One region of the Thalassospira sp. CH_XMU1458 genome, then DNA from elsewhere that is predicted to be linked to it. Evidence: predicted binding sites of a transcription regulator. Region 1 holds the regulator's gene; each other region holds the start of a gene.

Evidence for each region. Region 1 encodes PhoB, which activates phosphate uptake and scavenging genes when phosphate is short. Its sites were predicted from a motif close to TNTCATAAAACTGTCA; they were not measured.
Region 2: WBY09_RS06400 (inorganic phosphate transporter) is a predicted target of PhoB. The motif match lies at 4,792-4,807, and genes of this name have one in related genera.
Region 3: phnC (phosphonate ABC transporter ATP-binding protein) is a predicted target of PhoB. The motif match lies at 6,011-6,026, and genes of this name have one in related genera.
Region 4: phnD (phosphate/phosphite/phosphonate ABC transporter substrate-binding protein) is a predicted target of PhoB. The motif match lies at 1,760-1,775, and genes of this name have one in related genera.

Annotation. Positions count from the first base shown of each region.
Region 1 is NZ_JAYMDW010000001.1:854,392-861,979, reverse strand. It holds gene WBY09_RS03875 (calcium/sodium antiporter) at 1-595, opposite strand, end outside; gene WBY09_RS03870 (cation:proton antiporter domain-containing protein) at 862-2,610, shown strand; gene phoB (phosphate regulon transcriptional regulator PhoB) at 2,691-3,389, opposite strand; gene phoU (phosphate signaling complex protein PhoU) at 3,407-4,129, opposite strand; gene pstB (phosphate ABC transporter ATP-binding protein PstB) at 4,152-4,955, opposite strand; gene pstA (phosphate ABC transporter permease PstA) at 4,957-6,306, opposite strand; gene pstC (phosphate ABC transporter permease subunit PstC) at 6,299-7,588, opposite strand, start outside.
Region 2 is NZ_JAYMDW010000001.1:1,434,625-1,442,212, forward strand. It holds gene WBY09_RS06385 (DUF2189 domain-containing protein) at 1-664, opposite strand, end outside; gene WBY09_RS06390 (hypothetical protein) at 711-995, shown strand; gene WBY09_RS06395 (AsmA family protein) at 1,131-4,709, shown strand; gene WBY09_RS06400 (inorganic phosphate transporter) at 4,880-6,406, shown strand; gene WBY09_RS06405 (VUT family protein) at 6,638-7,183, shown strand; gene queA (tRNA preQ1(34) S-adenosylmethionine ribosyltransferase-isomerase QueA) at 7,304-7,588, shown strand, end outside.
Region 3 is NZ_JAYMDW010000003.1:25,320-32,907, forward strand. It holds gene WBY09_RS14155 (ABC transporter substrate-binding protein) at 1-966, opposite strand, end outside; gene WBY09_RS14160 (universal stress protein) at 1,827-2,240, shown strand; gene WBY09_RS14165 (BCCT family transporter) at 2,305-3,975, shown strand; gene WBY09_RS14170 (META domain-containing protein) at 4,110-4,568, opposite strand; gene WBY09_RS14175 (Ldh family oxidoreductase) at 4,802-5,797, shown strand; gene phnC (phosphonate ABC transporter ATP-binding protein) at 6,102-6,947, shown strand; gene phnD (phosphonate ABC transporter substrate-binding protein) at 7,018-7,588, shown strand, end outside.
Region 4 is NZ_JAYMDW010000003.1:548,756-556,343, forward strand. It holds gene phnC (phosphonate ABC transporter ATP-binding protein) at 1-564, opposite strand, end outside; gene phnD (phosphate/phosphite/phosphonate ABC transporter substrate-binding protein) at 647-1,645, opposite strand; gene WBY09_RS16550 (DeoR/GlpR family DNA-binding transcription regulator) at 1,803-2,648, shown strand; gene fumC (class II fumarate hydratase) at 2,796-4,193, shown strand; gene WBY09_RS16560 (DUF2946 family protein) at 4,348-4,821, shown strand; gene WBY09_RS16565 (copper chaperone PCu(A)C) at 4,897-5,394, shown strand; gene WBY09_RS16570 (cupin domain-containing protein) at 5,496-5,999, shown strand; gene WBY09_RS16575 (LysE family translocator) at 6,078-6,725, shown strand; gene WBY09_RS16580 (peptide ABC transporter ATP-binding protein) at 6,839-7,588, opposite strand, start outside.

The DNA of each region.
Region 1 (7,588 bases):
CGCCTTCAACCAGCCATTCCGCACCAAACATCAGCGCCACAATCCCGACGACAGTCGCGATGATCGGCCTGGTCCAGCCTTTGGGCTTTTCGCCGACTTCGTCGACTTCTTCTTCATGCAGGTGGCTGGCTTCGCTTGGTGAATTTTTGTCGTGCTGATAGGTGAAGTACCAGATGGCCGCCAACACACAAAGCATCACCGCCCCGGCCCAGCGTTCGATCACGCCAAACATGCAAAAGGCAATAAACAGGACCGTGCCCAGCAACATGGTGCCGCCATCACGCACCACGGTGACCCGCGAGGCCGCCACGGGTTTGAGCAAGGCAACGGCACCCAAAATAAGCAGGATATTGGCAATGTTGGAGCCAACAACGTTGCCCATCGCGATATCGGCCGTGCCCTTAAGCGATGCATTGAGCGAGACGACAAATTCCGGTGCTGACGTTCCGGCGGCGACAATCGTCAGACCGACGATCACCTTGGAAACGCCCAGCAAAAGTGCAAGACCAACCGCCCCCCTTACGATGAATTCACCACCTGCTGTCAGCAATACAAGGCCCGCGATGATCTGAAGATAGGGGATAAGCTGTTCCAAAATATCTGCTCGTTTCAAAAGCGATTAAACCGGCCCGGTGTCAGGCCCGCGGAAGATGGCATTTGGCAGCGCGAATGGCAAGTCATCAGGCGGTGACAATCGCCACAGCCCTTAATAGCCCGATTGGGTCGTGAATTTCGCAAATGCCACAAATTTACCCACGACTGGCAGGGTTATTTTCGTTATCGTTGTAATCTCGTTATTTTCAGGCATTTAGGTCCTGATACCCATTGATTATTTGACCGCCTTCCGGAACGAATTTCGCCATGCATCACAGCGTCCTGTTTGAGCTGTTTCTTATTCTGACTGCCGCAATCATTGCGGTGCCGATTGCGCACAAGCTGCGTGCGAATTCGATCATCGGCTTTCTGATTGGCGGGTTCTTTATCGGGCCGTTCGGCTTTGGCCTGATTTCCGAACGCGAAGACATTTCCACCGTTGCCGAACTGGGCGTGGTTTTCCTGCTGTTCATGATCGGGCTGGAGCTTTCGCGGGATCGTTTGCGGGTGATTGGCGGGCGGTTTGCCGGTCTGGGCGTTTTGCAAATTCTGGTGTCGATGGCAGCCCTTCTGGGGCTTCTGGTTGTCATGGAATTCCCGCTGCCGACGGCCCTGGTGATTGCAGGGGCCCTTGCGCTTTCATCGACCGCGATCATCCTCAAACAGCTTTCCGATGACAAGCAGCTTAATACCCGGTTTGGCCGTGCGGCCCTTGCCATTTTGTTATTGCAGGACGTGGCGGTTGGTCCGTTCCTGATCATGGTGCAGGCGGCAGGTGATGCCGGCACGGAAACCAGCCCGTGGATGAGCATCCTGCTTGGTTTCGGGTCGGTCGCGTTGCTGTTACTCGTCGGGCGGTATGTGTTGCCGCGTCTGTTTCGCTATATCGCGTCGCTCAAGAACCCGGAACTGTTTGCCATCGGCACGCTTTTTGTTGTGCTAGCCGCAAGCACATTGACCGAGGTTTCCGGGCTTTCAATGGCGCTGGGTGCGTTTATCGCCGGGGTGATGTTGGCCGAAACCGAATTCCGTCATCAGATCGAAGCCGATATCTCGCCGTTCCGCGGCGTGTTCCTGTCGCTGTTCTTTATGTCGGTGGGCATGTCGGTTGATGCCGACGTTGTTTATAACGAATTTGGCACCATCGTCATGTGGCTGGTGCTGTTGCTGGTGATCAAGACGGCGGTTTTGTTCGTTCTGGCACGCGCGATCCGGTTTGAAACCGGCCTTGCCATCCGGGTAGCCATGAGCTTGGCCGCCGGCGGTGAATTTGCCTTTGTGATGTTTGCCCTGGCCGCGCAAAATGGCGCGGTGCCGCTTGAAATGGCCGCCATGCTGATCCCGGTGGTGGCGATTTCGATGGCGCTGACCCCGACGCTTATCAGCCTTGGTCACAAGATCGAGGAAAAGCTTCATCCCAAGGAAGAAGACCAGCTTGGCAAGATTGCCGAGGAGTCCGAGGGCATCCACCAGCATGTTCTGGTGATCGGAAGCGGCCGTGTTGGCCGGGTTCTGGCCCGGTTGCTCAAGACGCGCAACATTCCGTTCCTGGTGCTTGATAGTGATGCACAGCAGGTTTCACGCGGCCGGGCAGAAGGCCTTCCGGTTTACTTTGCCGACGGGTCCAGACCGGAAACTTTCCGGGCGGCACACACGGATGAGGCAAAAATTGCGGTTGTTGCCATGGGGAACCCGCATGCGACCGAGAAGACGGTCGCCCTTTTGCGCCAGCATTACCCGCATCTGAAGATCTTTGCCCGCGCGCAGGACATCACCCATATCGGGCCGCTGTCGCGCCATGGGGCGGATGCCGCCATCCCGGAAGTTCTCGAAACCGGGTTGCGGTTATCCGATCACGTTTTGGCGGCGTGCGACGTGCCGCAGGAAGATATTGATGCCGAAATCGCCAAATTCCGCCGTGCGGACATGCTGTTGATGAACGAACTGGCGCCGCGCCCGCAGCGCAAACCGTCAGGTTCGGAGAATGCGGACAAACCGGCGAAGAAAAAAAACTGAAGACGTTACGGCCTTAGAACAAAAACCCCCGCGGCACGCTGCAGCGGGGGTTTTTCATTAGATCGCGTATCGAAACCGGCTTAGGCAGCGGTTTCAGAGTCCAGTGCATAGCCCGCCGCACGGACGGTGCGGATGATATCGCGCGTGCCCTTGACGTCATTGAGCGCCTTGCGCAGGCGGCGGATATGCACGTCGACTGTGCGGGTTTCGACATAGATATTCGGGCCCCAAACCGCGTTAAGCAACTGTTCGCGCGAGAAAACCCGCCCCGGATGTTCGAGGAAATAGCGCAGCAGACGGAACTCGGTCGGGCCAAGATGGATCGATTTTCCATTGCGGCTGACCCGGTGGGCGGCGAGATCCATTTCGATGTCGGAATAGATCAACTGCCCTTGTGGTTGCGCCGGACCGGACCGGCGCAAAAGCGCGCGGATACGGGCGAGCAGCTCGCCAATGGCAAACGGCTTGGTGACATAGTCATCAGCCCCGGTATCAAGACCGCGGATGCGGTCGCCTTCTTCGCCACGTGCTGTCACCATGATCACCGGCAAATCGCGGCTTTCAGGCTTGCGGCGGATCTGACGGCAGACCTCGATCCCCGACATCACCGGCAGCATCCAGTCGAGCAAAACCAGATCGACATGGGTTTCAGCCAGAATTTTCAACGCTTCGTCACCGTCACCGGCTTCGACAACCTGCATCCCCTCGCGTTCGAGGTTGTAGCGCAACATGGTTACGATTGCTGCCTCGTCCTCGACGATAAGAACCGTTGGGTCCATCTTCCTATGCTCCCGTGTCAGTCATTCGGTTCGACAACAGCGAAGTTCGCTGCGTCGTTTTTTGGCCGGTCAATCCCCGGCAGGTCTTCGCCCTTGATCCGGTAATAGATCGTTTCGGCGATATTGGTTGCGTGATCACCGATACGTTCGATGTTCTTGGCAATGAACAACAGATGGGTCGATGCGGTAATGTTGCGCGGATCTTCCATCATGTAGGTCAGCAATTCGCGGAACAGCGAATTGTACATATCGTCGACTTCCTGATCGCGTTCCCAGACCCGGTGGGCCTTTTCGGCGTCGCTTTCGATATAGGCATCCAGGACATCCTTGATGATTTCCTGGGCCAGCTTGGCCATGTTCGGGATCGCCTGAACCGGACGGATCGGCGGGATCTGGTTCAGCACCTGCGCGCGTTTGGCGATGTTTTTGGCAAGGTCGCCAATGCGTTCAAGGTCGTTTGACAGCTTAAGGGCCGTCACCACCTGACGCAGGTCATCTGCCATCGGCTGACGCAGGGCCAGAAGACGGACGGCAAAGTCCTGGACTTCCTGTTCGAGCACATCAATGCGCTGATCGGACAGGATGACTTTCTCGGCCAGTTCGGAATCGCGTTTGACGATGGATCTGATCGAGGAAATAAGCTGGCTTTCAGCAAGCCCGCCCATTTGCGAAATGATGTTGTTCAGACGGGTCAGTTCCTCGTCGAACGAACTTACGATATGGGTATGTTCATCAGCCATTTATGCGTACTCCTGGCGTCGCTTAACCGAAGCGGCCGGTAATGTAACCCTTGGTGCGTTCGTCCTTCGGGTTGGTAAAGATCTGATCGGTTTCACCGACTTCAACCAGCTTTCCAAGGTGGAAGAACGCGGTGCGCTGCGACACACGGGCGGCCTGCTGCATGGAGTGGGTCACGATCACGATCGTGTAGTTCGAACGCAACTCGTCTATCAGTTCCTCGACCTTGGCGGTCGCAATCGGATCAAGGGCCGAGCACGGCTCATCCATCAGGATGACTTCCGGGCTGACGGCAACCGCACGCGCAATGCAAAGGCGCTGCTGCTGACCACCGGAAAGACCGGTTGCCGGCGATTGCAGGCGATCTTTGACTTCTTTCAGAAGACCGGCACGTTCGAGCGAGGTCATGACGATTTCATCAAGCTCATCACGCGAATTGACCAGACCATGAATACGCGGGCCATAGGCCACGTTGTCATAGATCGATTTCGGGAACGGGTTCGGTTTCTGGAACACCATGCCGATGCGCGCGCGCAGCTGAACCACGTCGATCCGCTTGTCATAGATGTCGCGACCATCCAGGGTAACGTCACCTTTGATCGTCACACCGTCAATGGTGTCATTCATTCGGTTCAGGCAGCGCAGGAAGGTGGATTTACCACAGCCCGACGGACCAATCAGTGCGGTTACCTGCTGTTCGGGGATATCAAGGTTGACCTCATAGAGGGCCTGATTGTCGCTATAGAAAAGATCGAGCTTGCGCGCGGTCATTTTCGGGTTTTCGACCGACGGCTCCGCCGTCATTGCGCTCTGGGATACAGCAGCCATTTTACCACTTCCGTTCAAATTTTTTGCGCAGATACACAGCCAGTCCATTCATCAGGACAAGGAAGGCCAGCAACACCATAATCGCTGCCGAGGTTTTCTCGACAAAGGCACGTTCCGGGCTGTCTGCCCACAGATAGATCTGGACCGGCAGAACCGTTGCCGGGTCAAGCGCCCCGCCCGGAATATCAACAATAAAGGCCACCATCCCGATCATCAGAAGCGGTGCAGTTTCCCCCAATGCCTGTGCCATACCAATGATCGTGCCGGTCAGAATGCCCGGCATGGCGAGCGGCAAGACATGGTGGGTCACGGTCTGAACCGGTGATGCGCCAAGGCCAAGAGCGGCCTGACGGATCGATGGCGGCACCGCCTTGATCGCCGCACGCGATGCGATGATGATCGTCGGCAAAGTCATCAGCGCCAGCGTCAAACCACCGACAACCGGGGCCGAGCGCGGCAAATGCATGACATTGAGATAGACCTCAAGCCCCAGCAGACCAAACACGATGGATGGAACCGCGGCCAGGTTGTTGATATTAACCTCGACAATCTGGGTGAAGCGGTTCTTGGGCGCGAATTCTTCAAGATAGACCGCGGCCAGAACGCCAATCGGGAAGGACAATGCCAGGGTCACAAGCAGGGTATAGAACGAGCCGACAGCCGCGCCCCAGATACCGGCAAGTTCCGGTTCGCGGGAATCGCCACTGGTAAAGAAGCGGGTGTGGAACTGTTTTTCCACCGCACCGTCAGCAACCAGTTCGTTATACCAAGCGACTTCCTTGTCATTGAGGCGACGGTCGCCTTCGTCAACGGTGGGATCGATATAGCCCTTGTTGAGCATGTCGAAATCATCACCCGAGATCAGCCAGATGGTGCGCGTTTGGCCAATCAGGCTCGGATTTTCGAGAACCCGTTCGCGCAGATCATAAGATGCGCCGCCTGAAACGATGCCATAGAGATCACGCTTGTCACTGCGCGAGGTCACATCCGGGAACCGATCACGCAGCGCCTGTTTGATCAGAGCATCAAAGTTCGCGCGCCCGATCACGTCGGGATCGCCGGTCCGTTCCGGATCGATCACAGCCGGATCAAAGGTCACTTCGAGCTGGACATAGGTCTGGTAAAAGGCGCTGTAGCCTTTAGAGCCGATGGAAAGTGCCAGCGTGCAAAGCGCCAGCAGCGCCAAACAGATCGCAACCAGACCATAGCTTTTAAAGCGGCGTTCGGCCGCGTAACGTTTCTTGATGTTACGGGCGATTTTCGGGCTGTCCCAGTCAACCGGCTTGCGCAGATTGTCAGAGATCACTTTGGCCGCAGCTCTGTCTTCCATAAGAGATGCCATATCAGTCATATTTCTCGCGATACTTCTGAACAACCTTAAGGGCAAATACGTTCAGCCCCAAGGTGACAAGGAAAAGAACCAGCCCCAACGCGAAGGCCGAGAGGGTTTTTGCACTGTCGAACTCCTGGTCGCCGACCAGAAGCGTCACGATCTGCACGGTAACAGTGGTCACCGCCTGAAGCGGGTTCACCGTCATGTTCGCGGCAAGACCAGCGGCCATCACAACAATCATGGTTTCACCAATCGCCCGCGAAACGGCCAACAGAACCGCCCCGACAATACCGGGCAAGGCGGCCGGGAAAATCACCTGCCGGATGGTTTCCGATTTGGTCGCCCCCAATGCATAGGACCCGTCACGCAGCGATTTCGGCACCTGCGACATCACGTCATCAGACAGCGAGGACACAAACGGAATGATCATGATGCCCATGACAAGACCGGCGGCCAGCGCACTTTCCGAACTGACATCGAGGCCGAGCATCGCGCCATTGTCGCGCAAGAACGGTGCCACGGTGAGCGCGGCAAAGAAGCCATAGACAACCGTTGGCACGCCCGCCAGAATTTCAAGTGCGGGTTTGGCAACAGCACGAAATTTAGGCGCGGCATATTCGCCCATATAAATGGCCGAAAACAGGCCGACCGGCACCGCGACACACATGGCAATCAGCGTAATCAGCAAGGTACCGACAAACAGCGGAATCATGCCAAACGCCCCCTCGGACGCCACCTGATCGGCACGGATCGCGGTTTGCGGGCTCCATTCCAGACCAAACAGGAAGTCGAGCGGGTTGATCTTGCTAAAGAAATGCAGGGTTTCGAACATCAGTGAAAACACGATGCCGACCGTTGAAAGGATCGCAATCGCCGAACAGACAATCATGATCGCGCGCGAGATGCGTTCAACATTGTTGCGCGCGCGCATATCCGCTTCAATCCGTCGATAGGACAGGACAAGACCGGCAAGCGCAACCGACAGCATGACAACCACCAGCGCCGCATTGGCGATGGTTTGCAAGTTGGCAAGTCTGCGCCCGGCATCAACAATTTCCGGCGACACGGTGAGATGTTCACCGCCACCGGCGGCGATCTGGGAAATGCTGTTGAGCGCCAGCGACAGACGACCGGAGTCACTAACTACTTCCTGCGGCAGGTCCGACACGATCAGGGCTTCAATCACCGAGCCCTGGAACATGTACCAGATCAAAAGCAAAAACAGCGCGGGAAGCCCGCACCATGCTGCTGTGTAAGCCCCGTAGTGAACCGGCAAGGAATGAAGATTGCTGTGCCGGCC
Region 2 (7,588 bases), 580 kb from region 1:
AAACCTTCCAGTTTTTGCGAAACGCCGAAACGCTGATGATAACGGCGGTAATCACATCGACATCGCGATCAACCAGAAGCGGGATCGATACCACCGATACCGCAAAGGCAATCACCGCCAACACCCCACCCAGCAAACCGCCGGTAATCAGGAAGGTGATTGCATCGCGCGAGAAGAAGGTTTGCCAGACCAGCACATCAAGCGATGGCATGGTGCCGTTGTAAAACAGGGCAAAAAGCAACATCGCAATGCGTGTCCACGCCAAAAAGAACAACATCAGCAAAACACCGATGGCGCCGATCTGGCCGGGATTGCGACGAAAACCATTCAGGCTGTGCCACAGGGTAACGTTTTCGCCCATCTCAAGACGGCGACTGGTTTCATAAAGTCCAACCGCAAGCACAGGTGCCAACAGCATAAAGCCCGCCGCAAGTGGCAAGGTCAGATAAGGTTCACCAGAACGGAAAATGCTGAGCACGATCAGCCAACCGGCAATGGTGCAAAACGCCCCATAGGTCAGGCCGATGGCCGGGGTTCGTTTGAAATCGCGCCAGCCTGCTTGCAGCCAGGCGCCTGATTGGTCGGTGGTGATGGTGCGTACAACGATTCCGCGTTGACCGGCGTCGACCGCTTTTTCCGGCGTTTCGATTATTGTATCGGTCATTTTAATCCTCCCTGTCGCGATTGCGTACAACGATCATCCGGGTGGAATGAAAGTCAGGATTGAATTCTTTTTCTGTTTTATAAAATGTATCATTTCGGAGGCCGATTTCCACCATCCAATTGATTTTAAACTACGTATTTCGCCGTTTGGTAAATTCGCAAATGGCGTTAAAGGTTTTCTTTCCGGGTATTCCGGTTCTATTTTTAATTTTTCAAAACAGTGCAATATCTGCCCGATGCTTGATCAAAGCCCTGCTTTGACACACATGAAGATGGTGCCGATGGAACTCATCGCACGATCCCGGCGTTACGGATGGATCAAGCTTGCCTGAAATTAGCTTTAATCTTTGGCCATTTTCTGTTGCGAGAGTCATCACGAGCCTTATGCTTTCGAACAAGAAATCAAACCTTTGTGGGTCGCGGCCTTTTTGGGCGGGGCGACCATGCGATCTAGCGGAGCCTGACTGTTGAAAAAAATCCTTGTCGCAATTGGTGCACTTCTCGTGGTTCTTGTCGCCGCGTTGCTGATCATTCCGTCATTGATTGACTGGAATGGCTATAAGGCCGAGGTCAGCCAGGCTGTTCGCGAGGCGACCGGACGTGAGCTTGATCTTGCGGGCGATCTGTCGATGTCGCTGATCCCGTCACCATCCCTGTCGGCAACGGATGTCAGCCTTGGCAATGTACCGGGCGCACAGGATGCCGAAATGGTGTCGATTGACGAGGTCCGGGTTTCCGTTGCGCTGATGCCGCTTTTGACCGGCAATGTGCAGGTGACCGAAGTCAGCCTGATCAATCCGGTGATCGCGATTGAGACCTTTGAAGATGGTTCGAACAATCTGGTATTTGACCCAGCGCAGGCCGCACGTTCCGGCCCGGACGCGGGAACGATCAGCACGCCGGGTACAGGTACTGAAACCACCCCGGCACCAGCCGAGAGCGCCGAGGGCAAGGCTGATGCTACGGACAGCACCGACAGTGATTTCGCCAGCACCATTCAGGTCGACCGTCTGGAAATTGAAAACGCGACCATCATCTATCGCGCGCCGGGCTCCGAAGAACGGATCGAGGGGCTTACCCTTGGCATATCGGCAGAGACCCTGAATGGCCCGATGGAGGGTGAAGGGTATGTTTTCTATCGCGGTATTCCGCTAACATTTGCGATGAATGTCGGGCAGATCAGCCAGACTGCACCGTTCCCGGTTAGCCTGAAACTGGGCATTGACGAGGTCGATGGCGGTGTCACCGTTGCCGGACGTGTCGATCTTTCAACGGATAATCCCGGTTTCGACGGCGAGATTGATGGCAATTTCGATGACCTGCGCGAAGCCGCCCTTCGGATTGCCGGCGACGATGCCGACATTCCCGATATAGCGGCCAAGCCGTTTGATCTTGGCGGGCACATCACGGCCAATGCCAAATCGGTAACGCTCAATGATCTTTCGATCCGGTTTGGTGAAACCCGCGGATCTGGCGCGATTGCCATCGATCAGGAACCGAGCCTCAATGCCGATGTTGCGCTTCGCTTCAATCAGCTTGATCTTGATAGCATCCTTGTTCTGGCCGATATGGGCAATACAGGCGCATCGCCTGCGTCCAGTGACGCCAACAGCGCGCCGGAAGCATCAAGCGACGCGGCAGGTGGCGCACAATCGATCCCGTCGCAAAGCTCGGTCAAGAAAAACGGTGCTGCCAATGCACCGGCGATCCCGGCGGATTTGAAGGCGTCGATCGATTTTGAAGTCGAAACCCTGATCTACAACCAGACGCCGGTCCATAATGCGCGGATCAACGCCGCAATTGCCAATAGCAAGATCACGCTGAACGAAGTCTCTGCCGGTCTTCCCGGCGGGACAGATGTATCTGTCTTTGGCAGCATTTCCGGTAATACGCCGGACTTGAGTGCCGCACTTAGCTATGAAGTGGCATCCGAAAACATTCGTGCGGTCATGCGTTGGCTGGGTGTTGATGTCGACGGCATTCGTGCCGACCGTCTGCGCCGGTTCTCCTTGACCGGCGGGATCAAGGGCACATCCGAACAACTCAATATTTCCGATCTTGATCTTCGCGTCGATGACACCGCCATTCGCGGGGCTGTTGTTGCCAATCTCGGCGGATCGGGCCTGCCTGCCTTGGGCATTGGTCTGAAGCTCGACCGGATCAACCTTGATCAGTATATCGCGGCTGCGCCGGATGCCGAAGTTTCCGTCTCTACGACTTCTGAGGCGGGCGGCAATGCATCGACCGGTGCGGCATCATCTTCATCGGATGCGGGCAATGCGTCTGCTGCCAAGCAGGATATGGTCAAGATCATCAAGGATGCGCTGGCACCCCTTGAAGGCATGGCCGCCAATTACCGATTGGCCGCTGATGAGATCATCTCTTCTGGTGTGTCGGTGCGTGGCATTTCAATTGATGGCAGCCTTAATGGTCCGAATATTACCCTGACCAATTTTGCGGTTGCCGATGCAGCTGGTCTTGCCGCCAGTGCAAAGGGCGCATTCAACGGTTCGGCCGATGTGCCGGCATTTGATAATTTGTCCGTGCGTATCACGGCCAAAACGCTGGAGCCGCTGGCGAAGCTGACGGGTATTACCCTCCCGGCACCGGCAAGCAGTTACAAGAGTGTTCAGGCAAATCTGGACCTGAATGGCCCGGTCACCGGGCCGACGGTTGCACTTGATGTGTCCAACCCGCTTTTGCAGGTTGCTCTTGATGGCGTTGTCTCGGAAATGCTCGGCAGCAATCCCGGCATTGATGGCAAGCTTGCCGTTCAGGCATCCAGCCTGAACCGTGCGCTGGAGCTTTTGGCACCAACCTACACGCCATCGGGCAATCTCGGCCGACTGGCAGTTTCCGGCACTGTGAAGGGCAATGCGCAGAATGTCGCGGTCGATGGGCTGAAGCTTATCCTCGGCGCATTTGAAACGTCGGGCAACGTGCGCTTTGATGCTTCACAGGCACAGCCCAAGCTTTCTGTCGCACTTTCCGGTGGCAAGCTTGTGGTGGATCCGTTCCTGCCAGCAGAAAAGCGTGCAAGCCTGATGCCCGGTATGGGCAGCGGCCCGCGCAAGGCAGCGTTCAATCTGCCGAAAACCACGATGGTTACGCGCGTTGATGCCCGCGACGGCACGCCGTGGGATGACACCGTGATTGATGTCTCGGCCCTTCGTTCGATTGATGCTGATATTGCGGTTGCCCTGGATCAGCTTGATTTCGATACCTACAGCCTGATCAATCCGGATCTGAAGGCAACGTTGGTTAACGGGCTTCTCAGCATTCCGAGCTTTACCGGGCTTCTGGGGCAGGGGGATCTTGCGATTAACGGCACCTTTGATGCGCGCAACACTGATGTGCCCAAACTGGCCCTTGCCGGTCGTTTGGACAGTGCGCGGATCGAAAGTCTGGTGCCGATCCGGGTGGCAAGTGACACCATCCTTGGCGGACTGGGACTGACATTTGATGCCAATGCGCAGGGCAATACATCCCGCCGTCTGGTGTCGGCCCTGAACGGTACAGCCAATCTGGTTTTGAATAATGTGCGGTTCAGTAATGCCGATAAACGGCCGCCGGATCCGCGCCTGAATATCGAAGCACTTCTGCGTCAGGGCCCGCAGGCCATGGTGGTTGAAGGTGTTGGCAACAACGATCTCATGCAATCGCTTGAAGCCGACATGACCATCACTAACGGCATTGCCAAAACCACCCGTGTCGAAGCACTGTCGCGGGTCGGCACAGCGGATGCGGATGCGACCCTTGATTTGCCGCGCTGGGTGATGGATACGCAGGCTGATTTCGATTTCTCCGAAAAGATCGAAGAATTGCCGCCGTTCAGCGTCTATGCCAAAGGCAAGATCGATGATCCGGTCATCACCGGACGCATGGACAAGGTTGCCGTTCGGGTTCTCGACAACCTGATCGACAAGGCACTGGGCGGCAGCGGATCAAGCAATGATTCATCGGGAACGGGTGGCTCTGGTGGCGGCTCTGCCGAGGATGCGGCCAAAGGCCTGCTGAAGGGGCTTTTGAACCAGTTCGGTCGCTGATATCAAATCCCTTGAAAATGTTGGAAAACGGCCCCGTTTTGTGGGGCCGTTTTTCTTTATCCTCAAAGACTTATCCGAAGGTCGTCATAAAACAGCAAAAAAACCTTAACAAAGAGGTCCGGCTTCGACATGATCCGCCCGTCGATTCCCTTTGATGGTAACGGTTGATTATGTCGGTAAAGAAAACTGCTCTGGATAAGGATCTCAAGTGGCAAAAACGCATGGATGCGGGGCTGGGTGAAACAGCATCGATCAGTGCGAAGCTTGGTCTGGCACTTGTCTTCCTGCTTGCCTGTAGTGCGTTTGTCGCCTTTCACATGGGCGGACTGCCGCAAAGTGGCTTCCTGATCGCCGCCGCCGTTATCGGTGGTTATATGGCGCTGAATATCGGGGCCAACGACGTTGCCAACAATGTTGGTCCGGCGGTGGGTTCCAAGGCGCTGACCATGGTTGGTGCCCTTTTGATTGCGGCCATATTCGAGGCCGCCGGTGCGATCATTGCCGGTGGCGATGTTGTCGGCACGATCAAGAACGGCATTATTGATCCCACCCAAATGCCCGATGCCCAAACCTTTGTCTGGGCGATGATGGCAGCCCTTCTGGCCGCGGCCCTTTGGCTGAACCTGGCGACCTGGTTTGGCGCGCCGGTCTCAACCACGCATTCGATTGTTGGTGGTGTCATGGGGGCTGGTATGGCCGCCGTTGGCATTGGGGCGGTAAACTGGCCGACCATGGGCACAATCGCCGCAAGTTGGGTGATCTCGCCGGTTCTGGGTGGTTTGATTGCTGCCGGGTTCCTGGCCTTTATCAAATTCCGCATTCTTTACACCGAAGACCGCGTGACCGCTGCACGCAAATGGGTTCCGATCTTGGTCGGCGTTATGGTCTCGGCCTTCACGATGTATCTGATGATGAAGGGTGTGAAGAAAATCTGGAAGGCCGAAACACCGGTTGTGATCGCCATTGGTGTTGCCGCGTTCTTCCTGACCGTGATCCCGGTTCGCAAGGCCGTCTTCCGTGCTTCGGCCAGCATGACCGGCCGTCGCAAGGAAATCGCATCGCTGTTTCGCATTCCGCTTGTCGTCTCAGCAGCCTTGCTGTCCTTTGCGCATGGCTCGAACGATGTTGCCAACGCGATTGGTCCGCTGGCCGCCATTGTTTCCGGTGTTGATAGCGGTCAGATCGTGACCTCGGCCCCGATCCCGATCTGGGTGATGGTCATCGGCGCGCTTGGTATTTCTGCCGGTCTGATCCTGTTTGGTCCGAAACTGATCAAGACGGTTGGATCAAAGATCACCAAGCTTGATCCGATCCGTGCCTATACCGTGGCATTGTCGGCGGCCCTTACGGTGATTGTCGCATCTGCACTGGGTCTTCCCGTCAGTTCGACCCACATTGCGGTTGGTGCTGTGTTCGGGGTTGGTTTCCTGCGTGAAAGCCTGTCGCATCGCCGTCGTAAGGTCGCATCGCCGATGTTGGTGGACCGTCCGGAAAACGAACAGGGCGATGAACATATCGAAGCGCTTCGTCAGATTGACCCGAGTGAGGCCGAAAAGGCCGAGAAGAAAATGCGCAAGCGTCTTCTGGTGCGTCGTCGCTATGCGGTGACGATTGCAACCGCGTGGGTGGTGACGGTTCCGGCCGGTGCCTTCCTCGGCGCGCTTCTGTTCTTCACCATTCGTGGCATCATGCTGTAACTTAAAACGAATATGGTTTCGCGGCGCGGCGCCCCATTTTCCCCGGGGCGACTTGCAGCGATCTGCAGCGGCGATCAGGTTTTCCTGATCGCCGTTTTTCCTTGACCGGACCTTGGTCTGCGCGTAAACAGCCGCACCAAAGTTACACAGAATCCGTTCGTGATCGTCGCCCAGTATGGTGGGCCGCGAGTTTTGTTATGCGTGGGTTCATTTGATGAGAAGGGCTAACAGATGAAAGCGATCATTTTCGGTGTCCTCGCCATGGCGGTGACCGTTGTTGCATCGAACATTCTGGTCGAATACCCGCTGCCCGGCGTTCTGGCGGACTGGCTGACCTATGGTGCCTTTACCTATCCGGTCGCTTTCCTTGTTACGGACCTGACCAACCGTGCCCGCGGTGCGGCGGCGGCACGGGTTGTCGTGCTGGCCGGTTTTGCGCTGGCGGTTGTTCTGTCCCTGATCGTTGCGGATACGCGCATTGCCATCGCATCGGGTTCGGCGTTTCTGATTGCCCAGATGCTTGATGTGACCGTGTTTGACAAACTGCGCCGTGCAAGCTGGTGGAAAGCACCGCTGGTGTCTTCCGGCATCGGGTCGGCGGTTGATACCGCCTTGTTCTTCTCGATCGCGTTTGCCGGTACGGGTCTTCCGTGGGATACCTGGGCGATGGGTGATTTCGCTGCCAAGATGATCATGGCGCTTACCTGTCTGGCGCCGTTCCGTCTTTTGATGACGGTGATTACACCGCGCACTGATGCGGAACCGGCCCGCGGCTGATATCGGTTTGGACCCTAAGGCGTATCAGATATGCCGTCCGTGACCTTGTGATTTCTTCTGAAGGGGCGCATAACACGCCCCTTCATTTGTTTTTTTAATTGAGCGGAATTTCCCTGATCCATGAAAGTCGATCTGTTCGATTTTGAATTGCCGCGCGAACGCATTGCCGAACATCCGGCCAATCCGCGTGATGCTGCCCGTATGCTTGATTTGTCAGGCGAAGGAATGCAGGACCGCATCGTGCGCGAATTGCCCGATATTTTGCGTTCCGGTGATCTGCTGATTTCAAATGATACGCGTGTGATCCCGGCCCGCCTGTTTGGCAAACGTGGGGATGCCAAGGTTGAGGTTACCCTGCATAAACAGGAAGGCCTTGGCACCTGGGTGGCCTTCGCCAAACCGGCC
Region 3 (7,588 bases), on a different contig from region 1:
TTCGACCATGGTTTCACGGTCCATCGCGTATTTCAGCGCCAGACGCAGGTCGTTATTGTCAAACGGTGCGGTGTTGCAATGCATGATGAAGACATAGTGGCCACGGCCCGAAGTGGTCTGAATTTCGACATTCGGTGCACGTTTCAGAAGGCCAACGGTCTTCGGATCAACGCGGTTGATGAAGTGAACCTGACCCGATGACAGGGCTGCCATACGTGCGGTGGCATCGTTCATCACGATCATTTCGACAGAATCAACAAAGCCGCGATCGGTGCGCCAGTCGTTTTCGTTTTTAACGAAGGTTGCGCGTACACCGGCTTCGAAGTTGTCGATCTTGAACGGACCGGTACCGATACCGGCATTCGGGTTGTCATAACCGCCACCCGGCTGGATCACGAGGTGATAGTCGCTCAGCAGCAGCGGAAGATCAGCGTTGCCTTCCGAAAGCGTCAGAACAAGATCGCCGCCCTTGTTTTCGATGCCTTTGATCGAGCCCAGAACACCCAGTGCGCCGGACTCGGACTTTTCGTCGGTGTGGCGGTTCAGGGTTTTGACAACATCGTCGATGGTCAGTTCGGAGCCGTCATGGAACTCGACACCCTTACGGATTTTGAACGTCCAGACCGATGCGTCGGCATTCGGTTCCCAGGATTCTGCAAGCGATGGGACGGCAAGGCCGCTGGTCGGGTGCGATTCAACCAGGGTGTCACCCCAGTTACGGTTCATGGCAAAGGTGAATTGCGAAGAGGATTTTGCCGGATCAATAACGTCGGTCGAAGCCCCGCCCTGAAGGCCAAGTTTCAGATGCCCGCCGCGCTTTGGTTCCTGTGCCATGGCGGCCTTGCCATAGAGGCTTGTGGCGGCGGCAAGGGTCAGGCCGGCGGCCATCGAACGGCCGATGAATTCACGACGGTTCATTTCAGATGCTGTGACGCGTGACGCGAAATACTTGATAGGGTCAGTCATCCCTGTTCCTTCTCTGATGCTTTTGATTTTGCTGAATTATTTTAATGGTGTGGCAGATCCTACCCGCGATTTGGTTGTGCTTGGTTGTGCAGGTTGGGGTGTCGTTCAGACACAAACGGGCATGCAGCATGAAGATGTGCTGTTGCGCCATGGCACCGTTATTGCGCAGTTGATCAACTCCCCCGTTGGCCACAATAATTTTCCCTTTCGGGTATGTGCACGGCCATGGATGCCTGCCTTTCACAAGACGGATCCAGCAAATATGTCCATTCAGAACTTATGGTGTTCTGATCTGGAGGCACATGTTGTGTGGGACAGACAGTGCACAAATCGCGCACATCGTGACACGAGTTTGGGGGCTTCATCAAGCCAAGTGCGCATGGCCGTGCGATTTTTCGGCATCCGGGGATAGAGTTTCACCATGTGAAACTCTCTGAAAAATAGAATAGAAATCCGATGGAATTTGCCAAGAAACGCCTTGCCAATTAAGGGGTTTACGGGTGGGAAAGCTGATGGCTTGGATAGGCCGATTTAGAGCGAGAAAAATTTTTTAAAATTTTCAAGTTCGAACATCGAAAATTCGCTTAAAGGCACCGGATGTTCTGTTTGGAAACCTGAAAAATAATCATTTGGCGATTCGACTTTAGGCGCAGTTTCCCAATGTGGTCAGGTCAATTTTCGACGACGAGTACTGTCAAACGGTGTGCTGGAATTTTACGGCAAATATTGCAGCATTGCTTGTGCGCACTTTCGAAAGCCCGTTTTTGATTTTGCGTACCGTCAATGTTAGGTTCTTTTCGCTGCCCTGATATTTCGTGAAACCACGGACTTCAGGGGTGGTGCACATAACGGAGGAATGAATGTATCAGAAGATGCTCGTGCCTGTCGATTTGGCCCACGTTGAAAAATTGGATAAAGCAATTAAAACGGCGGTCGATCTAGCCAAGCATTACAAGGCCGAGATAAGCCTTCTAGGTGTCGGTACCAATACGCCGTCATCTGTGGCGCATACGCCAAAGGAATTTGAACAGAAACTTCAGGCTTTCGCCGAGGATCTGGCGTCCAAGCATGGTGTAAGCACCAAGGCGGTCGCGCATATTTCGCATGATCCGGCAGTGGATCTCAGCAAGGAACTTGTCGCCAAGGCCGACGAGCTTGGTGCCGACGTCATCGTCATGGCATCGCACGTGCCCGGTATTGCCGACCACATTTTTGCGTCTCATGGCGGATATGTCGCGTCACACTCGGATCTTTCTGTATTCCTCGTGCGTTAGGGGATACGGACGAACCTTTACGGCTAGGGGTAGCTATATATTCATTTAACCTAGGGAGTTTCAAATGGGGTCTGAAGCTGACACGGGCATTGAAAGCCCGGACGGTGCAGCGAACCCGATTGATACAGAATATGAAATCGGGCAAGACAATATCCAAGCAGAGATCGGGCCATTTGGACTGGATGTCCATAACCCGGTCTTTCTGATTTCGGGTCTTGCAATTGTTGCATTCGTCTTTCTCACCCTGGCTTTTCAGGAAAGTGTCGGGCCGATGTTCAACGACCTGCGTGGTTGGCTGACATCGTCGCTTGACTGGTTCTTCCTGTCTGCTGCCAACGTATTTGTCGTGTTGTGTCTGTTTCTGATTGTCTCGCCGCTCGGCCGTGTGCGCCTTGGCGGTGCGGATGCAACACCGGATTATTCCTATGCGGGCTGGTTTGCCATGCTGTTTGCTGCCGGCATGGGCATCGGTCTTATGTTCTATGGCGTGTCAGAACCGATTTCGCACTTCACATCCTCGATGGGTGGAATTGCTGTCGGTGAAGATGGTCTTCGTACCGACTGGGCGCCGCTTGGTGCGGCCGCCGGTGATGCCGATGCTGCATTTGATCTTGGCATGGCTGCGACCATCTTCCACTGGGGTCTTCACCCATGGGCGATCTATGCCACTGTCGCACTGGCACTGGCACTGTTTTCCTTTAACAAGGGCCTGCCGCTGACCATTCGTTCGATCTTCTATCCGATCTTTGGTGAACGTGTGTGGGGCTGGACCGGTCACCTGATTGATATTCTGGCGGTGTTCGCTACCCTGTTTGGTCTTGCAACTTCGCTTGGTTTCGGGGCGGAACAGGCCAATGCCGGGCTTGATTACCTGTTTGGCATTTCGGTTTCCGATACATCGAAGGTTTTCCTGATTGTCGGGATTACCGGTGTTGCACTTATTTCGGTGCTGGCGGGTCTTGATGCCGGGGTGAAGCGTCTGTCGGAAATCAACATGATCCTTGCAGCACTTCTGTTGCTGTTTGTGGTTCTGGTTGGTCCGACAATGGAAATCATCACTGGTTTCTTCTCCAGCCTGCTGTCATATGCGCAATATCTTCCGGCACTTTCAAACCCGGTCGGTCGTGAAGACGCCAACTTCAGCCAGGGCTGGACGTCCTTCTATTGGGCGTGGTGGATTTCCTGGTCACCGTTTGTCGGCATGTTCATTGCGCGTGTTTCGCGTGGTCGTACCGTGCGTGAATTCATCACCTGCGTTCTGATTATTCCGTCGCTGGTGTGTGTTCTGTGGATGACGGCCTTTGGCGGCACCGCGGTGCATATGGTAACCGAAGGCGTGACGGCGATTGCCGAAGCAGGTCTGCCGATCAAACTGTTCACCATGCTCGATCAGCTTCCGCTGCAAGCCATCACGTCCTTTATCGGGATTGTTCTGGTGATCGTGTTCTTCGTGACCTCGTCTGACTCTGGCTCGCTTGTGATTGATACCATCACCGCAGGCGGCAAGGTCGACGCACCGGTCCCGCAGCGCGTGTTCTGGTGCACCTTCGAAGGTCTTGTTGCGATTGCATTGCTGCTTGGCGGTGGTCTTGGATCCTTGCAGGCGATGGCGGTTTCGACCGGCTTCCCGTTTGCGATTGTCCTTCTGATGGCCTGCTATTCGATCATCCAGGGTCTGCGGACCGAACCCAAGGCCGTCGGTGCCAATTCCGAGGCGACGGTCAGCAAGGACTAGAATATCGACATATGCGTATCTCGCCGTTTGGCGGTAATGATACCTGGTCAAAGAAAAGGGGCGCCAACTGGTGCCCCTTTTTCATTTCGCGCAAGCATGTTGCGTCTGGTGGTATGTGAGCAATGCCGATGTGCTTATTGCGCGGCGCCCGTCAGCTCGATAACCATGTTGTCGTCATTGTCCTTGAGAACAAGACGCCCATCAACAAAATCCCAGCTACTGACCAAGACGAATGCGCCGCTAAAGGCATTTTCGATCTGCATGGCGTTGTCGGCGATGCACATCTTTCGTGTCATGACGAGCTGCGCGACACCCAGTGACGATCCCGCCTGTTCGTAACTGCCGGAATACTGATTGCAGCCTGCATTGCCCGACACCATGCCGTCGCTGGAAAATGTCGCGGTCGCCATGACAGGCGGGGTCGGCGACAGGGTGCTGTTGCCATCAATGACCTGCACCAGTTGCCATTCCTGATCAGTTACACTTCCCCAATCCGGTGTCATGTTGCCTGTGGATGCGGTGCTGCAGGCTGCAAGTGATGCCAACGCAACCAACGCCAAAGGCAAGACGATCCTGTGTTTAACCTGACGCATATCTGAATTCCTGTAATGCTTGCGCGGCCCCCGCGCGATCCTGTCATTCGCAAATTCTGGTGATGGTATCATATTTTGAAAGTCGTTGGCGCCAAAGGCGCTTCTGGTCGCAACCAAAACAGCTTTGCGCGCAGGGATGGCTTGTGGCTATGTTACGGATCCTGCAGGCGCATTATCCTTGCGCCCGTTTCCCGGTTCCAAAGCCCCACTTTGAAAATCAAGGTTACCTGACGATGAAGATTTCCGTGAAAGATGCCCACGCACTTGTGTGCGAAACTTTGATGCGCTGCAATGTGCGGGCAGACAATGCGGCCTCGGTCGCAACTGCACTTGTGACGGCCGAGGCATCCGGACAAGGGGGACACGGTTTTCGTCGCGTGCCGGCCTATAGCGCGCAGGCAAAGGTCGGCAAGGTTGATGGCATGATCAGCCCGATCTTTGAAAAGCCGACACCTGGCGTTTTGCGCATTGATGCGCAGCATGGATTTGCCTATCCGGCACTGGATCTGATGATGGATCACTTGCCCGACATGGCCCGCACCCAGGGGATTGCGATTGCCGCAATCCACAGATCGCATCATGCGGGGGTGATGGGTCTTACGGTCGAACGTCTGGCGGAAAAGGGATTGGCGGCGATGATGTTTGCCAATGCCCCGGCGGCCATGGCGGCATGGAATGGGCGGCGCCCGATGTTTGGCACAAACCCGATTGCTTTTGGCGTACCGGTCGGGGATGCCGGTGATCCGATCATCATCGACCTTGCGCTTTCAAAGGTCGCGCGCGGCAAGATCATGGCTGCCAAGCAAAAGGGCGTCGCCATTCCCGATGACTGGGCGCTTGATGTGGATGGCAATCCGACCACCGATGCGGTCAAAGCCATTGATGGCACGATGATCCCGGCAGGTGGGGTCAAGGGGGCGGCACTTGCCATGATGGTGGAACTTCTTGCGGCTGGTCTTACCGGTGCACAGTTCGGTCACCAGTCTTCGTCACTTTTTGATGACAAAGGCGCACCGCCTGCGCTTGGACAACTGATCATTGCCATTGATCCCAAGGCAACCGGCGGTGTCGGTGTAATGGATCACCTCGCCTATATTGCCAACGAGATTGCCGCAGAAGAAGGTGTTCGTTTGCCGGGGCGTCGCGGCAAGCAGGCACGCGCACTTGCCGAAGCGGAGGGGCTTGAGATCGAAGACGACGTCATGGAGACCATCAGTCAAATTAAATAAATTTCGCGATTGGTCCGTCTATCTCGGTGTCAAAATCGTTGATGCCGAATGTTTGACTGTTCTGTAGTTTTAAAATTGGACATTCATCAGACAAATGCTTGCTGACAATTTTGAAAATGTTACAGAAATAATTTCGGAATTACCGGTGAATACTTCGATGAATTCTTGATGTATAGACAAGTTTAATTGTTGTCGGGGCAATATGCTCTGCGTAATCATCGAACTGTAACATCAGTGTCACCGTAGAGTCGCGGTTTGTGCGTAGCTTCTTCTTCCAGCGAAACACATTCAGGCGACTCTTTTGATGCTGGTTGTAGATATCTCTGGACTGAACAAAAGCTTTACCCGCGACAAGCGTGCGCTTAGCGGCGTCAAACTGCAGGTGCGGGAAGGCGAGATGGTGGCGCTGATTGGCGCATCGGGTTCGGGTAAATCCACACTGATCCGTCATATTGCCGGTTTGCTGCGCGGTGATCGCGATGGCGGCAAGATCGTGGTGTTTGGCGAAACCATTCAGGAAAATGGCAAGATTTCACGCGGTGCCCGCAAGGTGCGCTCCGAGATTGGTGTTGTCTTCCAGCAATTCAATCTGGTTAGCCGTCTTTCGGTTCTGACCAACGTCCTGATGGGGCTTTTGGGCCGTGTGCCGGCATGGCGCGGGTCGCTTGGTCTGTTTACCAAAACCGAAAAGATGCGCGCCATGAGTGCGCTTCATCGTGTTGGCATTGATGCCCATGCGTCGAAAAAGGCACGTAACCTCTCGGGTGGTCAGCAACAGCGCGCGGCGATTGCGCGCACCATTACCCAGGGTGCTCGACTTATTCTTGCTGACGAGCCGATTGCATCGCTTGATCCGGCATCGTCCCGCAAGGTGATGAACACGCTTGATCGCGTAAACCGCGAAGACAACGTCACCGTCATCGTATCGCTTCATCAGGTTGATTACGCAAAAGACTACTGCAAACGCACCATCGCCATGCGCGATGGTGAAGTTGTTTTTGACGGACCGTCAAGCGAACTGACGCCGCAATTCCTTCAGGAACTTTACGGCGAACATTCTTCCGAACTTTTTGCCGATGGTGCGGCAAAGGCCGCAGAGCCCGTTACACGGCCCATCGCAGAAAAGGACCTGGCTGTCGCAACAAGCTAGCCGGGCCAGTTGTCATGACTGCCTTACCTTCTCGAAACATGTCGAAATCTATTCTGACAGGGGACTTCTTATGAACGTTAAGACAATCGCATCCGCAGCATTTGCGGCCACGATGCTGGCATCCGTCGTTGCCAAGGCCGATGTTGAATTCAAGCCACTCGAACAGGATCCGGAAACCATCGTTTTCGGTATCATTTCGACAGAATCTACTTCCAACCTCAAAGCTCAGTGGCAGCCGCTGATCGATGACATGGAAGAAGCACTTGGCAAAGACGTCGAGGCATTCTTTGCACCGGATTATGCCGGCATCATCGAAGGCATGCGTTTTGGCAAGGTTCACGTTGGCTGGTTTGGTAACAAGTCGGCAATGGAAGCTGTTGACCGCGCCGGTGGCGAAGTCTTCGTTCAGACCTCCAAATCCGATGGTTCGAACGGTTACTACTCCCACATCATCACCCAGGCTGATAACGACAAGGTCAAAACCCTTGAAGACATGCTGAAATGTGATGGTTCGCTGAACTTCGGTATCGGTGATCCGAACTCGACCTCGGGCTTCCTGGTTCCGTCCTATTATGTCTTCGCGAAAAACGGCGTTGACCCGAAGGAATGCTTCAAGACCGTTCGTAACGCCAACCACGAAA
Region 4 (7,588 bases), on a different contig from region 1:
CAGCAGTTCCATGATCTGACGCGATGTTTTCGGATCAAGCGATGCGGTCGGTTCATCGGCCAACAGGATTTCAGGTTCCTGCATCAGGGCGCGGACCACACCGACACGCTGGCGTTCACCGCCGGAAAGTTCATCGGCACGTTTGTCGGCATAATGGGCGATCCCGACGCGTTCCATCAGATGAAAGGCGCGATCAATGTCTTCCTGCGGGTATTTGCGGGCTACCGCACGCCATGCCGGAAGATAGCCCAGACGACCGGACTGGACGTTTTCCATCACTGTCAAACGGTCGATCAGGTTGAAGCCCTGAAACACCATGCCGATGCGGCGGCGTGCCAGACGCAGCGCCTTGCCTTCAAGCTTGGTCAGTTCCGTGCCATTGAGTTCGATGGAGCCCGAAGACGGTTCGACAAGGCGGTTGATACAACGCAGCAGGGTACTTTTGCCCGCACCTGATGCGCCAATGATGGAAACAACACTTTCGCCCGGCACTTCAAGGTTCAGGTTCTTCAACACTGCCTTTTCTTCGCCATAGCGTTTTACAAGTTCTTTGATACGCAGCATTGCGTTACCCCGAATGAAATGGGTGGCACAGGGCCTGCCAAGGCAGGCCCTGCAAAGTTCGGATCGATTGGAAAATCAGGAATTACTTCAGGTTGTCCGGGGTGTATTTCACACCGTTGGCAGCCTGAATTTCGCGGATAACCGCCCAGTCTTCCTGATAGGTGATCGGCAGGAACTTCGACACACCCTTGAATTCTTCACCAAGGGCGGTGCCCTTCATGTCAAAGGTAAAGAAGGCTTCCTTGATCTTTTCGACCAGTTCCGGCTTCAAGTTGTAGGCATAGTTGAACGAAGTGGTCGGGAAAGGCTTGCTTTCATAGATGATTTTGACTTCGTTCGGATCATAGAGATCGCGCTGGGCCATACGTTCGACAACTTCGGACGCGACCGGGGCGGCATCATAGTCACCGGCGACAACGCCCAGGATCGACTGGTCATGCGAACCGGAATAGACAACTTCGTAATCCTGTTCCGGAACGATGCCCTGACCCGGAAGCAGTGCACGCGGTGCAAGGTTGCCCGAGTTCGAGGTCGGCGAGGTATGTGCAACGCGTTTGCCCTTAAGATCAGCCGGGGTATCAATGCCGCTGTCTACACGGGTGTAGAGCTGAAGCGTGTAACCAAAGCGACCATCATCCGCACCCATCAGGGCAAACGGAACCGCACCGGCAAGGTTGACGGCAAACGGGGTCGGGCCGGTCGAGAAGCCGGCAACGTGCAGGCGGCCTGAACGCATGGCTTCGACTTCTGCCGAGTTCGACTGAACGGCAAAGAAGTGAACGTCCTTGCCAGTTACTTCTTCAAGATGCTGCAGGAATGGGTCCCAGATATCGGCATAAACGGCCGGGTCTTCGACCGGGGTATATGCAAAGACAAGGGTGTCCGGATCGACCTGCTGGTCTGCGGGCGGGGCATCGGCAACAAGGTCGCCGTCCATGTCGCAATACATCGGGTCAAGATCGCCGCGTGCGATGCAGTCATCTGCCGCCGCGGCCGGGGTGGATGCCATGCCGACCATGCCGATTGCGGCAAGGAGGGTGGTGAGCTTTAAACTGTCGGTTTTTTTCGGAATTGAAAACACTGTTTTCGAACCTTTCTTCCCTGTGAATGACGGCTTTCCGCCGTTTTTGAATGTGGTTTTGTTGTTTTTATTGTTGCTTTAATCAACATTATGAATTTGAAAAAGTTGGAAAATCAACACAAAACTGTAACAAAAGGTTTCGCTCAGGATTGCTAAGATGCCTGCTATTGGCACAAAACCGGCCATAATTGAGGGGGATGTGGCTTTGCGTTTGGGAAAAAAAGAGCGGCAGCGTCGTATTTTACAAGAGTTACAGGTTCACCCTCATGTGAGAGTTGCCACACTTGCAGAGCGATTCGATGTTGCAACCGAAACCATCCGTCGTGATCTTGATGCGCTGAGCCGTGATGGATTGATCAAACGCGAGTTCGGTGGCGCATCGGCCCGGCCCATGGGCCATCAGCCCGATCTGGCAGAACGCCAGTTATCGGCGGTGGCCGGGTTTGAACGGATTGGCATGCTGGCGGCCGACATGGTGCGGTCCGGCGATGTGGCAATGATTGATGCCGGCTCAACCGTGGCCCAGATTGCGCCGTTTCTGGCGGCCCGCACAACAAAACTGCCACGCACGTTTCTAACCAATTGCTATGCGGTGGTGCATGGCATGGCCGAACTTGCCGATCATGATGATGTTTTGATGTGTCCGGGCCAGTTTGATCGTCGTGAAAACGCGGTCTATGGCAACGATACCGTCGAATATCTGCGCCGTTTCCATGCCAATATTGCCTTTATCGGGGCATCGGGCATTTCGCGGCAGGGCTTTAGTGACGTTAACCGCCGGGCGGTGGCCGTTAAACGGGCAATGATGGAACGATCAGACGAAACCTGGCTGATGGTTGATCATACGAAGTTTGATCAACGTTATCTGGAAAATGTCGCCCCGCTTGAAGCGCTTACCGGCATCATCACGGATCGCAGACCCGAACCGGAATTCGCGTCCCAGCTTGAACGGGCGGGAATACGGCTTTTGGCATGGTGTGATGAAAAACATGGTCCGGCCTGAACCGACAAACAGATCGGTCAAACTACAATTTGGTCACGGTTGAGTTTGCGTTCGTCCTGATTCCAAACCATATTTCCCGGCACAGCGCGTTATTGTGTTGAATGCCGGGTTCCCGCCCCGGTCAGTTTGTTTCTGACACGGAGGATTATGATCGTGACCAATCCAGTGACCACCCGTACCGAACAGGACACCATGGGCGAAATTGATGTGCCTTCTGATCGGTATTGGGGGGCGCAAACCCAGCGATCCAGACAGAATTTCCGCATTGGCGGTGAACGCATGCCAGATGCCCTGATCAAGGCGTTCGGGGTTCAAAAACTGGCGGCTGCGCGCGCCAATGCCGCCCTTGATAACCTTGATCCGGAACTGGCCAAGGCGATTGAGGCCGCCGCATCCGAAGTGGCCGAAGGCAAGCTTTTGGATCACTTCCCGCTGGTTGTCTGGCAGACCGGATCGGGTACCCAGACCAACATGAACACCAATGAAGTCATCGCCAACCGGGCGTGCGAGATTTTGGGCAAGCCGATGGGCAAGCGCGAACCGGTCCACCCCAATGACCACGTCAATCGCGGCCAGTCATCGAATGACAGCTTCCCGGCGGCCATGCATATCGCCGCCGTGGTCGAGATCGAGGAAAAGCTGAAACCCGCCCTTAAACACCTGCGCACGACCCTTGACGCCAAGGTCGATGCATTTGGCGATATCGTCAAAATCGGTCGCACCCACATGCAGGACGCGGTGCCCCTGACCCTGGGGCAGGAATTTTCCGGCTATGCCGCGCAAATCGCACTCGGCCTTGATCGAATTGACGATGCGCTTAAACGTCTGCGTAAACTGGCACAGGGGGGCACCGCCCTTGGTACGGGGCTGAATGCGCCGGATGGCTTTGACGTTGAATTTGCCAAACAGGTGTCAAAAATCACCGGGCTTGAGTTTAGAACGGCGGAAAACAAGTTCGAAGCACTGGCCGCCCATGATGCCTGTGTTGAGATGTCGGGTGTCATGAATGTGCTGGCGACGTCGCTGATGAAAATCGGCAACGATATTCGTCTGCTTGGGTCCGGGCCGCGTTGTGGTTTTGGTGAGCTTGTCCTGCCCGCCAATGAACCCGGATCCTCGATCATGCCTGGCAAGGTCAATCCGACCCAGGCCGAGGCATTGACCATGGTCTGCGCGCAGGTGATGGGCAATCATGTTGCGGTCACGGTGGGTGGTTCGAACGGTCATCTGGACCTTAACGTGTTCAAGCCGGTGATTATTTATAACCTGCTGCAATCGATCCGCTTGATTGCCGATGCATCGGTCAGCTTTGCTGATAACTGCATTGCCGGGCTTGAGGCCGATCAGGAAAAGATCGCGCACTATGTCGAACAAAGCCTGATGCTGGTGACCGCCTTGGCACCGCATATTGGCTATGACAATGCGGCGGCCGTGGCCAAGAAGGCCCACAAGGAACGCAGCAGCCTGAAGGAAGCCTGCATCGCGCTTGGTTTCCTTGATGGCGATCGCTTTGATGAGCTGGTTCAGGCCCGCGACATGATCTGATGTGATGTTTTAAAGCATCGAAAAGCAAGGCCGGGCATCGCACCCGGCCTTATGTTTCCGCATGATGAAAAGTATGAAGACGACTGGACAAAACAGACCCCCTGCAATGATCAATGTCATTGCAGGTGTGGTTTAAATCGGGCATATCCAACCCATGATAACGTGCAAACGCCATAACCGCCGTTCGGGCGGAATTTCCCTGCGCCGTGTCGTTCAGACATGGCTGGTGGCGTTTGTTGTCTTGTTTGCGGGTGTCACCCAGTCCGGGCTGGTCCCAGCATTTCTCAGCGGGCAGGCCACCGGCATTGCGACTGCATCCGCGGCGGAAATCGCACCGGGTGGTGATTACGTTCTGATTTGCACCCCGGCTGGCATCAAGCTTGTATCTGCTGATACGCTTGAAGGTGTCGTGGCATCAAATGCGTCCGGTCAAACCGACGAAATGCCGGCCCATGCGTTTTGCCCGCTTTGTGCAAACCATCACGGGGCGATGGCGGCAATTGATTTGCCCTATGTCGCGCCGGTGCCGGTCATTCATGATGTCAGCTATGCCAAGGCGATTGCCTTTGTCGCGGTCAATGACATCCCGCGCGGTCGCCATTCCCGGGCACCCCCGGTTTCCATCTGATTTCAAAGACTGATCAAAACACGATTACTGAAATCGCAGACCTGCGGATGCAGGCTGCTAATTGGATGGAATATCATGAAAAAGCTTTTTGCAATTGTTGCGACCGTGGCGTCGCTGTTTATCGTTACCAACGCCTTTGCCGCCGATATCGAAGTCAAGGATGCCTGGGCCAAGGCATCCAAGGGCATGGTGCGCAATGGTGCGGCCTTCTTTGATGTTGTGAATACCGGGGCTGCCGACCGCATTGTTAGCGTGCGCAGTGATCTTGCGGAACGCACCGAACTTCACACCCACATCATGGAAAACAATGTCATGAAGATGCGCCAAGTTCAGGGTGGTGTTGAGGTGCCAATGCATGGCTCTGTGCAGTTCAAACCGGGCAGCTATCACGTCATGTTCATTGGCCTGAACAAGCCGCTTGAAGAAGGCGAGAAAATCGACATCACACTGGAATTCGAGAAGGCCGGTGATGTGCCTGTGACTATTGATGTTCTCAACACCATGGCGATGGGGCCGAACGGTGGTGCCGGCATGGGGCATGGTCATGGCAAGATGAAAATGAACAGCAACTAAGGTTGCACGGCAGCCGAATATTCAAAGGGGGAAGGTTTGCGCCGACCCCCTTTTTTCGTCATGATGGGGCAACCAAAACGGTCGGTTACAGGGAGCCCACCATGTCTGACGACATCACTATTGACGATCTGATCGCCAAGCTTGGCCTGCAACCCCATCCGGAGGGTGGCTATTACGCCGAGACCTTCAGGGCGTTTGAAACCTGTAATCCCGGCAATCGGTATCTGGGGGTGCGCAGCACGGGAACGGCGATCTATTACCTTCTGACGCGTGATACTTTTTCAGGCATGCATATCCTGACCAGTGACGAGATTTTCCATCACTATATCGGGGATGCCGTCGAACAGCTTCAGCTGTTTGAGGACGGCACGCACAAGCGGGTCGAGATCGGCAAGGATTTGCTGGCCGGGCAGAAACCGCAAATGGTGGTGCCGAAAAATGTCTGGCAGGGGGCGCGGCTTAAGCCCGGCGGCAAGTTTGCGCTTTTGGGCTGCACCGTTGCGCCGGGCTTTGATTTTGCCGATTTCTCTATGGGCAAACGCGCGGCACTGACAGCGAAATGGCCTGCCGCGTCCGAGCTGATTGCGGCATTGACGCGCGACTGATTTTCAGGCGAAAGTACGACGTCACCAACTTGGGGTTGTTTGGCGTGGCCGCCAGCCCCGAAATACAGGAATAGCCCCATGCAGCTCGACACCTGGCTTCTTTTTGCCGGGGCGGCAATCGCGTTGGCGATGGCGCCCGGTCCTAATAATCTTCTCGCGATGTTTAATGGCGCGCGGTATGGCGTATCGTCTGCTGCAGTGGGCGGAATTGGCCGTATTGTTACCTTTGCCCTGATGATTGTGGTGACTGCGGCCGGGCTTGGTGTGGTGCTTGCTGCGAGTGAAACAGCCTTCCTTGTGATCAAATGGGGTGGCGCGGTTTATCTGGTCTGGCTTGGTCTTAAAAGCTGGTTTGCCAAGGTCAATGACAGTGATGAAACGACTGGCCCGGCCGAGCTTATGGTCAATCCGGGGCCGTTTAATCTGGCAAAGACCGAGTTCCTGACCGCGATTGGCAATCCCAAGGCGATCCTGATCTTTACGGCCTTCTTCCCGCAATTCCTTGATCCGGCTGTGGCATACGGGCCGCAATTCACGGTCATGGGCGTGACATTCATTGCCATGGAAACCAGCGTTTTGCTGGCCTATGGATTGTTGGGCGGGCAGGTCAAGGGCCTGATCAAGTCAGCCCGACATATGCGGATGCTCAACCGTGTTTCGGGCACGCTTCTGGTCGGGGCGGGTGTTTTGCTGGCACTCACCGACCGGTCACGCACGACGGCCTAATTCAGGCAAGATATCCTCAGAAATGCGCAGGGGCGCAGCTTTGTTAAAAGCGCGCCCCCTTGCTCCCTTGTCTACCTGGATAGCTGTTAGGCTTTCCGGGCGATCGCCTGTTGTCAGGCGATTTCTTCGACCCGATGACACGCCACTTCGCGGCCCTCGAAATTGCGCAGTTCCGGGCGAACTTTTGCGCATTCCTCGGTCGCAAACGGGCAGCGTTTATGAAACGCACAGCCCGATGGCGGGTTGATCGGTGATGGCAACTCGCCAGTCAGCGGTTCTGCCTTCACACGTTGTGTCGGATCGATCTTTGGTGCCGACGCCAGAAGCGCCCGTGTATAGGGGTGCAGCGGCTTGGCAAAGATCTCGTCAGTTGGTCCCTTTTCAGCGACGCGACCGAGATACATCACCATGACGTCATCTGCAATATGTCTGACGACAGAAAGATCATGCGAGATGAAAACATAGGCGACATTCATCTCTTCCTGCAGGTCCATCATCAGGTTCAGAACCTGTGCCTGTACCGATACATCAAGGGCCGATACCGGCTCGTCCGCGACGATGACTTTCGGCTCAAGGATCAGGGCACGGGCAATCGCGATACGCTGACGCTGACCACCGGAAAACATATGCGGATAACGCTGATAGAATTCCGGACGCAGGCCAACCTTTGCCATGGTGGCATGAACGCGTTCTTCACGTTCCTTGCGGCCAAGATTATCCATGTTCAAAAGAACCGGCTCGGCCAGGATCTGGCCAACCTTTTTGCGCGGGTTCAGCGATCCATAGGGGTTCTGGAAGATCATCTGAACGGTGCGGCGGAACTGCTTGGCTTCCTTGTCAGACAGATTGCCAACAGCATTACC